DNA from 2 places in the Streptomyces sp. NPDC059256 genome. Region 2 is predicted to be linked to the other one. Evidence: predicted binding sites of a transcription regulator. Region 2 holds the regulator's gene; the other holds the start of a gene.

Region 1 (6,851 bases), on a different contig from region 2:
GGGGAGACATTGGAGGGATGGTCCCCGTACAGCGGATAGCGGCCCGCGTCGTGGTACGCGTCCCGTCGATAGGTCTGGGGGTCGCGCGGCCAACTGCGGCTGTCCCCGCACAACAGGGCGTACAGGGCCGCCACCGCATTGTCCGACACCGGCTTCAACTCGGGCAACGCCGGTACGGGTTCACCCGCCGCAGCCCGCTTGAGATCGGCCATGTACCCCGCACCGATGCGGGGCGAGAAGAACGTGCCGCGGAACAGATCGCGGATGTCCGCACCGGTCAGGGAGTGCTCGCCCCACACGATGGGCTCGCGGTCCGCCCGGTCCACCAGCCCCCAGAAGGTCCCGATCACCTCGTCGCGGGTGTCCCCGAGCTGATAGGTGGTGTGGCGCTCGGCGGTCCACTCCGCCCAGCGCTGGAAGGCGGGCTCGGCCTCCGACGCCCACTTCTGGAAGGTGCCCCGCCAGATGAGTTCGGGGTCGATGGCACTGTCCAGGACGAACCGATCAGTCCGCCGGGGGAACAACTGCCCGTAGACCGCGCCCAGATAGGTGCCGTAGGAGTAGCCGAAGTAGGAGATCTTCTGCTCGCCCAGTACCGCCCGGATGATGTCCATGTCCCGCGCGGTGTTACGGGTGGTGGTGTAGCGCATGCGGTCGCTGGACTCGGTGCGGCACTTGCTCGCGATGGTGCGCGCCCATGCCACCTGCTGGGAGAACGCCTTCTCGCGGAAGGGCCTGAGCCACTTCCGCTCGTCCTCGGTGGTGCGGCAGCTCAAGGGGGAACTCTGGCCGACGCCCCGCGGGTCGAAGCCGATCAGGTCGTACCGGTCGGTGACCGACTTGGGCATGGCGGCCGTCATCTGGAGCGGCATCCCCAACCCACCGGCACCGGGCCCACCGGGGTTGAGCAGCAGTACTCCACGGCGCTTGACCGGGTCTCCCGCGGTAAGCCGCGATATCTCCAGATCGATCGCCCTGCCGCCGGGCGTCTGGTAGTCGAGCGGCACTTCGATCGTCGCGCACTGGAAGTCGGGAGTGGTGTCGGCACAGGACTGCCACACCGGGGTCTGGCGGATGTACCGGTCCAGCGCGCTGGCCGCACTGGCCGGTTCCACGGAGTAGAGCGCAGGGGCGAGCGTCGCGAGCACGGTGACCGCGATCAGTGGCACCAGCCGCTGTGCACGCATGGAGAGTCCTTCCGATCTCGGCCCGGCGAATGGGCTGACATGACTTTGCCGTGCCGGACCGCCCGACGGAAAGCCCCACTTGTGTGTGCCAGCGGCATGCACCGGGCTCCACAGAGCTGTCCGACTCGCCCCACCGTGGTACCGGATTCCCCCCGCACGCATCCGACTCCACCGACAGACCACGCCTTTTACCGGAAACCGCCCACTGTTCGGACGGACCGTCAGGAGTTCAGCCGGCCCCTGGCGGCGGATGGCGAAACGGACCTGTGAGCTTTCCCACCCTCGGGGCCGGTGTGATTTCGTACACCTTCGCTGCCGATGGTCGGGTCCGGGCAACGTTACGGCCACTCATGCCGCTTCTTCGCCTGCCCGACGCCTCTTCTGCCGATGGTGTCGCTCGTAGCGAACCCTCTGCCGATGGTCCGCTCGAACCAACCCCTTCCCCGGCGCCCGGCCCTGCGGATCACGAGCGCCGGGGAGGAGGTCCTCAGAAGCGGGGGAGAAGGTCCTCAGAAGCGGTTGGGCAGTTGGGGCAGCGGGATCGGGCTGGTGCGCGGACCGGAGGTGCGCGGCGACCCGCTCGCCTGGCAACTGACGTTCTTCGCGGGCAGCTTGCCGGTGTTGAGGTAGGTGTTGGTGATGCTGTCGGCACAGAAGTTGAGGCCCCCGTAGACGCCGTGTCCTTCGCCGCCCTTGACCGTGAGCAGCTTGGACCCCTTCAGCGCCCGGTGCAGACCGAGAGCGGAGGAGAGCGGGGTCTGCGGGTCCCACTCGTTCTGGAGGATCAGCGCGGGCACCTTGTTGTCGACCACGGTCACGGGCTCGACTGACTTGTTCCAGAAGGCGCACGGCTTGATGTTGGAGGCGAAGTCGCCGAACAGCGGATAGCGGGCCTTGTCGCGGATCGCGTCCTTGCGGTACTGCTCGGTGTCCCGGGGCCAGGCGGCGGAGTTGTCGTTGCACACGACCGTCCAGAACGCCGAATCGAGGTTGTCCAGCGTGGCGAAGTCGCCCGAGGCGGCGGGGGTGCCCGAGAGAGCGGGGGTGCCCGATGCAGCAAGGTGGCGCGACGGCGCGAGGTTGCCCGACATCGCGAACGAGCGGGGTGCCTCGGTCGGCGCGGTGCTGCGCTTGCCCGATGTGGCCTTGCCCGCCGCGGCCTTCTTGAGGTCCGAGACCATCCTGCTGGCCGTGTCCACGAAGAAGAACACATGGCGCCCGGCGCGGATGGCGTCACCGCTCAGGACTTCACCATCGATCTTGATGGGCTTCTTGTCGGCCCGGGCCACCAGGTCCCAGTAGGTCTTGCTGACCTTGGCCGGAGTGTCGCCGAGCCGATAGGTGGTGTGGCGCTTGGCCGCCCACTCGGTCCACCGCTTGAACGCCGGCTCCGTACCCTCTGCCCACACCTGGATCATCCCGCGCCAGGCCAGCTTCGGGTCCACTGCGCTGTCGAGGACGAACCGGTCCGCCCGGCTGGGAAACATCTGGCTGTAGACGGCGCCGAGATAGGTGCCGTACGAGTAGCCCAGGTAGGAGATCTTCTTCTCGCCGAGGGCGGCACGGATGACGTCCATGTCCCGGGCGGTGTTGCGCGTGGTGAAGTGCGGGAGCTTGTCGCCCACCTTCTTGCGGCACTTGTCCGCGATCCCGCGCGCCCAGGAGACGTCCTTGTTGTACGTGGCCGCCTTGTAGGGGCGCGGCCACTCCAAGTCCTTGTCGGTGAGACCGCAACTGACGGGCGAACTGTGGTTCACACCCCGTGGGTCGAAGCCGATCAGGTCGTACCGGTCGCGCACCGACTTGGGCAGCATCTGCATCATGTCGTAGGGCATGTAGAGGCCGGAGCCACCAGGGCCGCCCGGATTGAAGAACAGCACTCCGCGACGTTTGGCCGCGGTACTGGTCTTCATCCGAGATATCGCCACCTCGGTCTTCTTGCCGGTCGGCTTCTTGTAGTCCAGGGGCACCTTGATCTTGGCGCACTGGAGGGTGGCCGGAAGATCGGGAACGCACCGCTTCCACTTGAGCTTCTGCTGCGTGTACTGGGCCAGCGGCTGAGCGGCTGCGGGTGTTGCGGCGAGACCGGGGGCGAGTGTCGCCATGACGCTCACGGCGAGCAGGGGCACCAGTCGTCGTCTTTGCACGTGGGGATTCCTTCCGGCATATGCAGGGGACATGACGACACTGCCGTGCGGGACGACCCGCGGAATCCATCGCTCAGATGGCTTTGAATCCACCTGTGGTCGGACAACCGATCGACGCTCTCCTCCTAGGGCTGTAGAGAAGGAACAGCCCGTTCCGAGGGAGGAATTGAACGAGGGCACCGGAGAAGTCCCCTCGGCCGGCCTGGGGTTCCCCTGAGCGGGCACACCCGGCCCCATGCAGACACCCGGGCCCACAGGGCACCCGGCCCCATGCAGACACGCGGATACTCAGACCCGCAGACATGCCGAAGGGCGGCACCCCCTGGGAGTTGGGGTACCGCCCTTCGTACGTACCGGGCTACCGATCCTCAGAAGGATCAGAAGTCCATGTCACCGCCGGGCATGCCACCGGGAGCACCGGCGGACGCCTTCTCGGGCTTGTCAGCGATGACAGCCTCGGTGGTGAGGAACAGCGCGGCGATCGACGCGGCGTTCTGAAGCGCCGAGCGGGTCACCTTCGCCGGGTCGAGGATGCCCTCGGCGATCATGTCCACGTACTCACCGGTCGCGGCGTTGAGACCGTGACCCGGGGTGAGGTTGCGAACCTTCTCGACGACGACGCCACCCTCAAGGCCGGCGTTGACGGCGATCTGCTTCAGCGGGGCCTCCAGGGCGAGCCGCACGGCGTTGGCGCCGGTCGCCTCGTCACCTTCGAGGTCCAGCTTCTCGAACACCGAGGTGGCCTGGAGCAGAGCCACGCCGCCACCGGCGACGATGCCCTCCTCGACGGCCGCCTTCGCGTTGCGAACGGCGTCCTCGATGCGGTGCTTGCGCTCCTTGAGCTCGACCTCGGTCGCGGCACCGGCCTTGATGACGGCCACGCCGCCGGCCAGCTTCGCAAGGCGCTCCTGGAGCTTCTCGCGGTCGTAGTCGGAGTCGGAGCCCTCGATCTCGGCACGGATCTGGTTGACCCGACCGGCGACCTGGTCGCTGTCACCGGCACCGTCGACGATGGTGGTCTCGTCCTTGGTGATGACGACCTTGCGGGCGTTGCCCAGGAGGTCGAGACCGGTGTTCTCCAGCTTGAGGCCGACCTCTTCCGAGATGACCGTGCCGCCGGTGAGGATGGCGATGTCGTTCAGCATCGCCTTGCGGCGGTCGCCGAAGCCCGGAGCCTTGACGGCCACGGACTTGAAGACGCCCTTGATCTTGTTGACGAGCAGCGTGGACAGGGCCTCGCCCTCGACGTCCTCGGCGATGATCAGCAGCGGCTTGCCGGACTGCATGACCTTCTCCAGGAGCGGCAGCAGGTCCTTGACGCTGGCGATCTTGGAGTTGACGATCAGGATGTACGGGTCGTCGAGCGACGCCTCCATACGCTCCATGTCGGTGGCGAAGTAAGCCGAGATGTAGCCCTTGTCGAAGCGCATGCCTTCGGTGAGCTCAAGCTCCAGACCGAAGGTCTGGGACTCCTCGACGGTGATGACGCCTTCCTTGCCGACCTTGTCCATGGCCTCGGCGATGAGCTCGCCGATCTGGGTGTCAGCGGCGGAGATGGAGGCGGTCGAAGCGATCTGCTCCTTGGTCTCCACGTCCTTGGCCTGCTCAAGGAGAGCACCGGAGACGGCCTCGACGGCCTTCTCGATACCGCGCTTGAGGGCCATCGGGTTGGCGCCGGCAGCGACGTTGCGCAGCCCCTCGCGCACGAGCGCCTGAGCCAGAACGGTGGCGGTGGTCGTTCCGTCGCCAGCGACGTCATCCGTCTTCTTGGCGACTTCCTTGACCAGCTCGGCGCCGATCTTCTCGTACGGGTCCTCCAGCTCGATCTCCTTGGCGATGGACACACCATCGTTGGTGATCGTGGGCGCGCCCCACTTCTTCTCAAGGACGACGTTACGGCCCTTGGGACCGAGGGTGACCTTGACGGCGTCGGCGAGCTGGTTCATCCCGCGCTCAAGGCCGCGCCGTGCCTCCTCGTCGAACGCGATGATCTTTGCCATGTGAAGTGTCCTCCACGGACTGGGTGGGAAGCTCTGGGGGACCGCGCTGGCGCCCGCGACGGACGGCCTGCCAGCCGGATGGTTTTCTGTACCGTCCGGCTTGCGGGCCTCACCGACCCGGTCCTTCTTTTTGTCACTCTCACCCGGAGAGTGCTAACGCCAATGATTAGCACTCGCCCCCTTCGAGTGCAAGCGCCTTCGAGAGAACCACCCCCCGCGCTACCCCCCCGAAATCAGCCGTGCACGGGGTGCCCTTCGCTGCATGCGCCCTGGTGGTACGGGGTGTCGTGGCGGAGCGCGGGGGGTGTTGAAGCCGTCTTGGACGGGAGTTCCATGACGGCGGCGTGATGGCGTTCGACCGTTCCCCGCACAGTCCGGGCACCGCGCTCCATGACCGACACGGCCGAAATCGAGGGCCTGCGGAGGTCGGCGTGCCTGACCTGAGGGGGCGGCTGGGAGGGGGCACGGCCGGTCCTCGGTGAAGGCACGAGGAGGCAAGTCCGTGAGCGTCATGGGTGCGGGCGGCGGAGGGCTGCCGACGGCGCGCTTCGACGCTCGCGGCCGGGGGTGGGGTGCGGATGCAAAGACCGGTCGACGGGGCACGAGCGGGCCCACCGGTGCGCGGGGCACACAGCGGTGTCCACCCGCGCACATCGGGCCGACCGCTCATCACGGTGCCGGTGTACGGGACGGTGTCCGGGCACGCACATGGGGCCCACACCCCCCGGCGGGATGTGGACCCCATGTACATATAGATGAGCGCGTCGGTGGCCGATCGCGTCGCAGTTGCCGCGGAGTCAGACCGCGAGCTTGACCATGTCCGCCTGCGGACCCTTCTGCCCCTGCGAGATCTCGAACTCGACTCGTTGACCCTCCTCCAGGGTGCGGTAGCCGTCCATCTGAATCGCGCTGTAGTGGACGAAAACATCCGCACCACCGTCGACCGCGATGAAGCCGTAGCCCTTCTCCGCGTTGAACCACTTGACGGTGCCCTGAGCCATGCCTAACTCCCCTATTACTGGCCCTTGCGCAGGACCGCACTTCGCGGACCCGGGTCAGACCTCACCTGATTCGGTTTTCCTCGCCGGAGTGGCGAGGTGACTTCATAGGCGTGCGCCGGAACGCGTCGACCGCGGCTGAATGTATCTGCCCAACTGCCCTCTGCAACAGGTCAATCGGACGACAATTCGCAGGCTCAGCTAACGGGAAATTGATATGAATTCAAGAAATTCCGGGGCAAGTCGGGCCCGACAAAGAAGACTTATGAGACAAATCCCCGAAGCACATTGGCTGTTTCTTATCGGAGCTGGGGCGCATTCTGTTGCTCGACCGACGGGAGCAGCGGAGGGGCCTTCCCCAACTGTATCGCGCTCAACCATGCAGAATTGCCCCCTCCGTTTCTCTCACGGAGGGGGCAATTGAAATGACGTTGCGTAATTAGCCACCGGCCACGGCGGGGATGATGGAGATGCCCGCACCGTCCGGGGTCGCCGTCTCCAGTCCCTGCTCAAAGCGGA
Region 2 (6,851 bases):
GTTTCCCCCTCGCAGTCGACGGAGGCGAACCCCGACCCCGTCGGTGCGGCGGACCGGTCCTTCTCGCCCAGTTCCGCCGTACAACTGAACCACCCCACCTGGAAGCCGAGTCGCTCCAGGGCGTTCGTGGCCGTACGGTCCGTGGTGATCGCGACGGCCGAGGAGTTGAGCCCGTTGGACACGGGCTCGCACCCGGTCAAGGCGGTCGTGGCGACGACAGCTCCCGTGAGGGCGCACGACACCAGAACGCGCCGGCTCCGCCTATGCGGTGAGACTTCCATGGAGGGCAGGGTGACACCGGGGAGCGGGCGGGAAAAGACTGGTTGCGGCCACAACCCCCCGGATGGACGCCAAGATGACCGATCGTCGGCCTTTTCGCCTACCCCAACTGGCGTAGGCGAACTGCGCCATCGATCCGACCGCGAGCGTCAGGACCAACGCCCCGTGCGACCCAGGAGCAGCGCCGCCGCCGCCGTGCCCGCCGTCGAAGTCCGCAGCACACTGCGTCCCAATCGATAGGGGGACGCACCGGCATCGGCGAAGGCGGCCAACTCCTGTGGGGCGACTCCGCCTTCGGGGCCAACGACCAGCACGATCGAACCTTCGGCCGGCAACGCGACCGTGGCGAGCGGCTGTGCGCCCTCCTCGTGCAGCACAGCGGCGAAGTCGGCATCAGCGAGGAGGGAGGCGACCTGTTTGGTGGTGGCGGCTTCCGCCACTTCCGGGAACCGCAGCCGACGCGACTGCTTGCCGGCTTCCCTGGCCGTCGCCCGCCATTTGGCGAGGGACTTGGCGCCGCGCTCGCCCTTCCACTGGGTGATGCAACGCGCCGCCGCCCACGGAACGATGGCGTCCACACCCGTTTCGGTCATCGTCTCCACGGCCAACTCGCCACGGTCCCCCTTGGGCAGCGCCTGCACCACGGTGATGCGCGTCCGCGGTTCGGGTTCCTCGGGCAGGCTCAGCACCTCCACGGTCAGCCGGTCCTTGCCCTCGGTCCCGACGACGAGCCCGGCGGCGCCCCGGCCCAGACCGTCGGTGAGCACGATGTCCTCCCCCGGCTGCAACCGTCGCACCGACACCGCGTGACGGCCCTCCGGACCGTCGAGGACGAGCCGGGCACCGGGCACGAGATCCGCCAGGGAGTCCGTCAGGAACACGGGCGCGGTCAACGGGACTCCTCGGGGTCATGGGCGATGTGGGCCGATTCCAGTTCGGCGGCGAGGACTTCGACGAGTTGCCCGGCGGGCATCTCGCGCGCCAGCCGATGTCCCTGACCGGCCCAGAGCGCCATGCCCTGGGCGTCCCCCGCCTTGGCAGCCGCCTTGCGCAGGTCCCTCGTCAGATAGTGCACCTGCGGGTAGGCGGCGGGGGCGTACGGTCCGTGCTCGCGCATGAAGCGGTTGACGAGACCGCGTGCTACCCGCCCGGTGAAGGCCCGGGTCAGGTCCGTGCGGGCGAAGAGGGGATTGGTCATCGCCTGCTTGTGCAGGGGGTGCGCACCGGATTCGGGGCAGACGAGGAACGCGGTCCCCAACTGAGCGGCGTTCGCCCCTGCGGCGATCGCCGCGCCGATCTGGCTGCCCCGCATCAACCCGCCGGTGGCGATCACCGGGAGGTCGACGCACTCACGGATCAGGGCGATGAGCGTGAGCAGCCCGATGCCCCCGTGCGAGGCGGCGGGATCGTCCCGGTAGGTGCCCTGGTGGCCGCCCGCTTCGATTCCCTGGACGCAGAGCAGATCGGCACCGGCGCGCTCGGCGATGCGTGCCTCCTCCGGTGTGGTGACGGTGACGACGGTGACCGTTCCGGCCTTGGCGAACGACTCCAGGACCTCGGCGCTCGGACAGCCGAAGGTGAAGGACACCACCGGTACGGGGTCGTCACGGAGAATGGCGAGCTTGGCCTCGTAGCCGTCGTCACGACTCGAATCGGGGTCACCGAGCGGAGTCTCATACCAACTCACCTCACCGGCGAGTTGCTGCCGGTAGACCTCGATGGCCGCCGAATCCACCGTCTTGGGCTGCGGCATGAAGAGATTGACGCCGAAGGGCCGCGAGGTGAGCCCGCGGATCTGTTTGACCTCTTGGTACATGCCGTCCGCGGTCTTGTACCCGGCAGCCAGGAACCCGAGGCCGCCGGCCTCGGACACAGCAGCGGCCAACTGCGGGCACGACGCACCGCCCGCCATCGGTGCCTGCACGATCGGATACCGGCAGAGATCGGTCAGTACGGAGGACATGTGTGCATCGTGTCATGCCGCTGACGGCCGGCCGAATCGAGCCCGACAGCTCCCCGGAAGGCCCCTTGACGTGCTACGCACCCTCCCTCACCAGAGGGCCGGACGGCTGCGACGAGGGTCGGATCACCTGGTCGGGAAGGGGCCGCGGAAGGGATTCGGAGGCTGCTCGGAAGGGGGTCGGCGGGTGTTTCCGGGGTGCTCGCAAGGCCCGTGGAAGGGGGCTCCGGATCGCACGGGGAAGGCTGGCGCACTCCGGCCTGGGAAGCTCTGGCCCGGGAAGCTCTAGCCCGGGAAGCTCTGGCCCGGGAAGCTCTGGCCGGGGCCAGAGGGGCCCGGGGCCCTTGAGCAGACCCCGCGGCGCCGGCCGAGGCTCGGCACCGCGGGGGCATCGCCTAACGCCCGTTGAACGCGTCCTTCAGTCGGGAGAAGAGTCCTTGTTGTCCCGGTTGAAACTGACCGAGCGGGCGCTCCTCACCTCTAAGTTTCGCCAACTCCCGAAGGAGCCTCTCCTGTTCCGCGTCCAACTTGGTCGGCGTCATCACCTCGACGTGCACGATCAGATCACCCCGACCGCCACCCCTCAAGTGGGTGACACCCCGGCCGTGCAGCGGGATGGACTGCCCCGACTGGGTCCCCGGCCGGATGTCGATCTCTTCCATCCCGTCGAGCGTCTCCAACGGCACCTTCGTACCGAGCGAGCCCGCCGTCATGGGGATCGTCACCGTGCAGTGCAGATCGTCACCCCGTCGCTGGAACACCGCATGGGGCACTTCGTGGATCTCGACGTACAGATCGCCGGCGGGGCCGCCGCCCGGGCCGACCTCGCCCTCCCCCGCCAACTGGATACGGGTGCCGTTGTCGACGCCGGCCGGGATCTTCACGGTCAGCGTGCGACGGGAACGGACCCGACCGTCGCCCGCACACTCCGGGCACGGGGTGGGGACGACCGTGCCGAAGCCCTGGCACTGCGGGCAGGGGCGCGAGGTCATGACCTGGCCCAGGAAGGAGCGGGTGACCTGGGAGACCTCACCGCGCCCACGACACATGTCACAGGTCTGGGCCGAGGTCCCGGGGGCCGCGCCCTCGCCCGAACACGTCGTACAGACGACTGCCGTGTCGACCTGGATGTCCTTGGTCGTACCGAAGGCGGCCTCGTTGAGGTCGATCTCCAGCCTGATCATCGCGTCCTGGCCGCGCCGGGTGCGCGAGCGGGGGCCGCGTTGGGACGCCGTACCGAAGAAGGCGTCCATGATGTCCGAGAAGTTTCCGAAGCCACCGGCACCGAAGCCGGCCGCACCGGCGGCACCCGCCTGGGACAGGGGGTCGCCGCCGAGGTCGTAGACCTGCTTCTTCTGCGGGTCCGACAACACCTCGTAAGCGGCGTTGATCTCCTTGAACCGCTCCTGGGTCTTCGGATCGGGGTTCACGTCCGGATGGAGCTCACGCGCCAGCCGGCGGAACGCCTTCTTGATCTCGTCCTGAGATGCGTCGCGGCGCACGCCGAGTACGGCGTAGTAGTCCGTGGCCACTTACGACTCCGCCAGGATCTGTCCGACGTAACGTGCCACTGCGCGTACCGCTCCCATCGTTCCGGGGTAGTCCATGCGGGTCGGTCCGACCACGCCGAGTTTGGCGACTGCCTCGTCGCCCGAACCGTAGCCGACGGCGACCACGGAGGTTGAGTTGAGTCCTTCATGGGCGTTCTCATGGCCGATACGCACCGTCATGCCCATGCCGCCGGACTCCTTGGCCTCACCGAGGAGCTTGAGGAGCACCACATGCTCCTCAAGGGCCTCCAGGACGGGCCTGATCGTCAGCGGGAAGTCATGGCCGAAGCGCGTGAGGTTCGCGGTGCCGCCGATGACCAACCGCTCCTCGGTCTCCTCGACCAGCGTCTCCAACAGGGTGGAGAGCACGGTGGAGACCGCACCCCGGTCCTCCGGGTCGAAGGAGTCGGGGAGGTCCTGGACCAACTGCGGCACATCCGCGAAGCGACGGCCGACGACCCTGCTGTTGAGCCGGGCCCGCAGATCGGCGAGCGGGGTGTCGCCGAAGGGAGCCGGACAGTCGACCATGCGCTGCTCGACCCGGCCCGTGTCCGTGATCAACACGAGCATGACCCGTGCGGGTGCGAGCGCCAGCAACTCCACGTGGCGCACCGTGGAGCGGGTGAGCGAGGGGTACTGCACGACCGCGACCTGACGGGTCAGCTGCGCCAGCAGCCTCACCGTACGGCCGACGACGTCATCGAGGTCCACAGCGCCGTCCAGGAAGCTCTGGATGGCGCGGCGCTCGGCTGACGACAGCGGTTTCACCCCGGCGAGCTTGTCGACGAAGAGGCGGTACCCCTTGTCGGTGGGGATGCGCCCGGCACTGGTGTGCGGCTGGGCGATGAATCCCTCGTCTTCCAGGACCGCCATGTCATTGCGGACGGTGGCCGGTGAAACACCGAGCCTGTGGCGCTCGGTGAGCGCCTTGGAGCCGACGGGCTCCTCGGTACCGACATAGTCCTGGACGATGGCGCGCAGCACTTCGAGTCTGCGTTCACTGAGCATCGCGCACACCTCCAGCTGTGGTCCCACGGTGGTTCTTCGGTCACTGTCTGGCACTCACCAGGTCCGAGTGCCAAGAATCCCCCGTGCCAGTGTACGGCCGTGGGGTACGCCCGTAGCAAGGGCGACCGACCACGCTACCGCGCGCCTTCGCTGGTCGCTGCCAGTAGCGTCCCGGTATGAACGTCTGTTGGGAAGACTTCGGCTGGGAGCGGTTGGCCGACGGGGTGGGGCGACGGCGGTTGCCGGGTTGGGACGCGACCTGCGGGCTGGTCGTCGGTGGCGAAGGCGTGCTGCTGTTCGACAGCGGTTCGACCCTGCGGGAGGGTGCCGAGCTGAGGGCCCAGGCACAGGCCCTGCTGAGCGGTCGCGAGGTGACGCACATCGCACTGAGCCACCCGCACTTCGACCATGTGCTGGGGGCCGCCGCATTCCCCGGGGCCGAGGTGTACGGCACACAGGGCCTCGATGGCCTCCTGCGCCGGGAGGCGGACGCACTGCGGGCAGATGCCGTACGGCACGGCGTGGAGCCGCTGGAGGCGGCTGCGGCGGCCGGGGCGCTGGTGAGCCCGGGGCATGCGGTCGCCGGTCAGCAGACGCTCGATCTGGGCGGAGGCCGCCGGGTGGTTCTCGTCGACGCAGGTCCCGGGCACACCGGTCACGATCTGGCGCTACTGGTGCCGGGGAGCCCCGCCGTGGTGTTCTGCGGCGATCTGGTGGAGGAGTCCGGAGAGCCGCAGGCGGGGCCGGACGCCGTCGGAGCCCGCTGGCCGGCCGCTCTGGACCGGCTGCTGGCGCTCGGCGGCAAGGACGCACGGTACGTGCCGGGGCACGGCGCGGTCGTGGACGCCGCGTTCGTACGTGCCCAGCGCGATGCGCTGGCGGAGCGGTTCGAGGTGTCGTAGCGTCGGCCGAATGCGCAGCTACAGCCCTGATCTGACGCCCCCTTGGAAGAAGTCGGCTCCCGCCAGGGAGGTCGCGGCCGATCCGTCGGACCCCGATCTGGTGGTGGAGGAGGCCGGCACCGGCTTCTGCGGTGCGGTGGTGGGCTGCGAGGCCGGCACGGTGACGCTGGAGGACCGCTTCGGCAAGCGCCGGGTCTTTCCGCTGGCACCGCGGGGGTTTCTGTTGGACGGCGAGGTCGTGACCCTGGTCCGGCCGGGCCCGGGGAGACCGTCCAAGCCGGTGGTGACCGCTTCCGGTTCCCTGGCGGTTCCCGGGGCAAGGGCGCGGGTGGCCCGGGCTGGCCGGATCTATGTGGAGGGCCGCCACGACGCCGAGCTCGTCGAACGCGTCTGGGGCGACGATCTGCGGATCGAGGGCGTGGTGGTGGAGTACCTGGAGGGCATCGACGACCTTCCGGCGGTGGTCGCCGAGTTCGCTCCGGGACCGGACGCCCGGCTCGGGGTGCTGGTGGACCATCTGGTGCCGGGGTCCAAGGAGTCCAGGATCGCCGCTTCGGTGACGGACGCGCACGTACTGGTCGCCGGCCATCCCTACATCGATGTGTGGGAGGCGGTGAAGCCGTCGGTCCTCGGACTGGAGGCGTGGCCGGTCATCCCCCGGGGGCAGGACTGGAAGACGGGCGTCTGCAAGGCCCTGGGCTGGCCGGAGAACACGGGCGCCGCGTGGCAGCACATCCTGTCGAAGGTGCACTCGTACCGGGACCTGCAACCTGAGTTGCTGGGGAGGGTCGAGGAGTTGATCGACTTCGTGACCGCACCCGCGGGGGACGGGTGACGCCCGCACTTCTCCCCTGACCGGAGGGCCGGTGCCAGTGCCAGTGCCGGTGCCGGTGGAGCAGTGGGCCGGTGGACGCCGGGCGCGGCCGGTCGGTTGGTCAGTTGGTCGGTCGGTTGGTTAGGTGGGTGGCTGGCTGGTCGGTCGGTCGGTCGGTGGGTTTCAGCCGGTCGGTTTCGGTCCCGGGTGGGGCTCCGGGTCGCTCCCCCACCGCGGCTCTGGGCGCGCGGGGTCCGGATCGGGTTGTCAGTCGACCAGACCCCGTACGACACCGTCCGCGAGCAGACGCCCCCGCAGCGTCAGGACCGCGCGCCCCT

What was found. The regulator HrcA, encoded in region 2, represses chaperone genes, less so after heat shock. The targets are predictions, from matches to a motif close to TTNGCACTCNGNNNNNCNGAGTGCNAA.
Region 1: the regulator HrcA is predicted to act here: its motif matches at 5,465-5,491, upstream of groL (chaperonin GroEL).

Annotation. Positions count from the first base shown of each region.
Region 1 covers NZ_JBHYZO010000004.1:120,763-127,613, reverse strand. The annotation lists gene ACFXJL_RS12070 (alpha/beta fold hydrolase) at 1-1,187, opposite strand, end outside; gene ACFXJL_RS12065 (alpha/beta fold hydrolase) at 1,697-3,292, opposite strand; gene groL (chaperonin GroEL) at 3,712-5,334, opposite strand; gene ACFXJL_RS12055 (cold-shock protein) at 6,132-6,335, opposite strand; gene ACFXJL_RS12050 (MoaD/ThiS family protein) at 6,772-6,851, opposite strand, start outside.
Region 2 covers NZ_JBHYZO010000003.1:522,507-529,357, reverse strand. The annotation lists gene ACFXJL_RS10240 (hypothetical protein) at 1-182, opposite strand, end outside; gene ACFXJL_RS10235 (16S rRNA (uracil(1498)-N(3))-methyltransferase) at 429-1,172, opposite strand; gene ACFXJL_RS10230 (nitronate monooxygenase) at 1,169-2,242, opposite strand; gene dnaJ (molecular chaperone DnaJ) at 2,635-3,771, opposite strand; gene hrcA (heat-inducible transcriptional repressor HrcA) at 3,772-4,797, opposite strand; gene ACFXJL_RS10215 (MBL fold metallo-hydrolase) at 4,974-5,699, shown strand; gene ACFXJL_RS10210 (DUF3097 domain-containing protein) at 5,710-6,534, shown strand; gene hemW (radical SAM family heme chaperone HemW) at 6,781-6,851, opposite strand, start outside.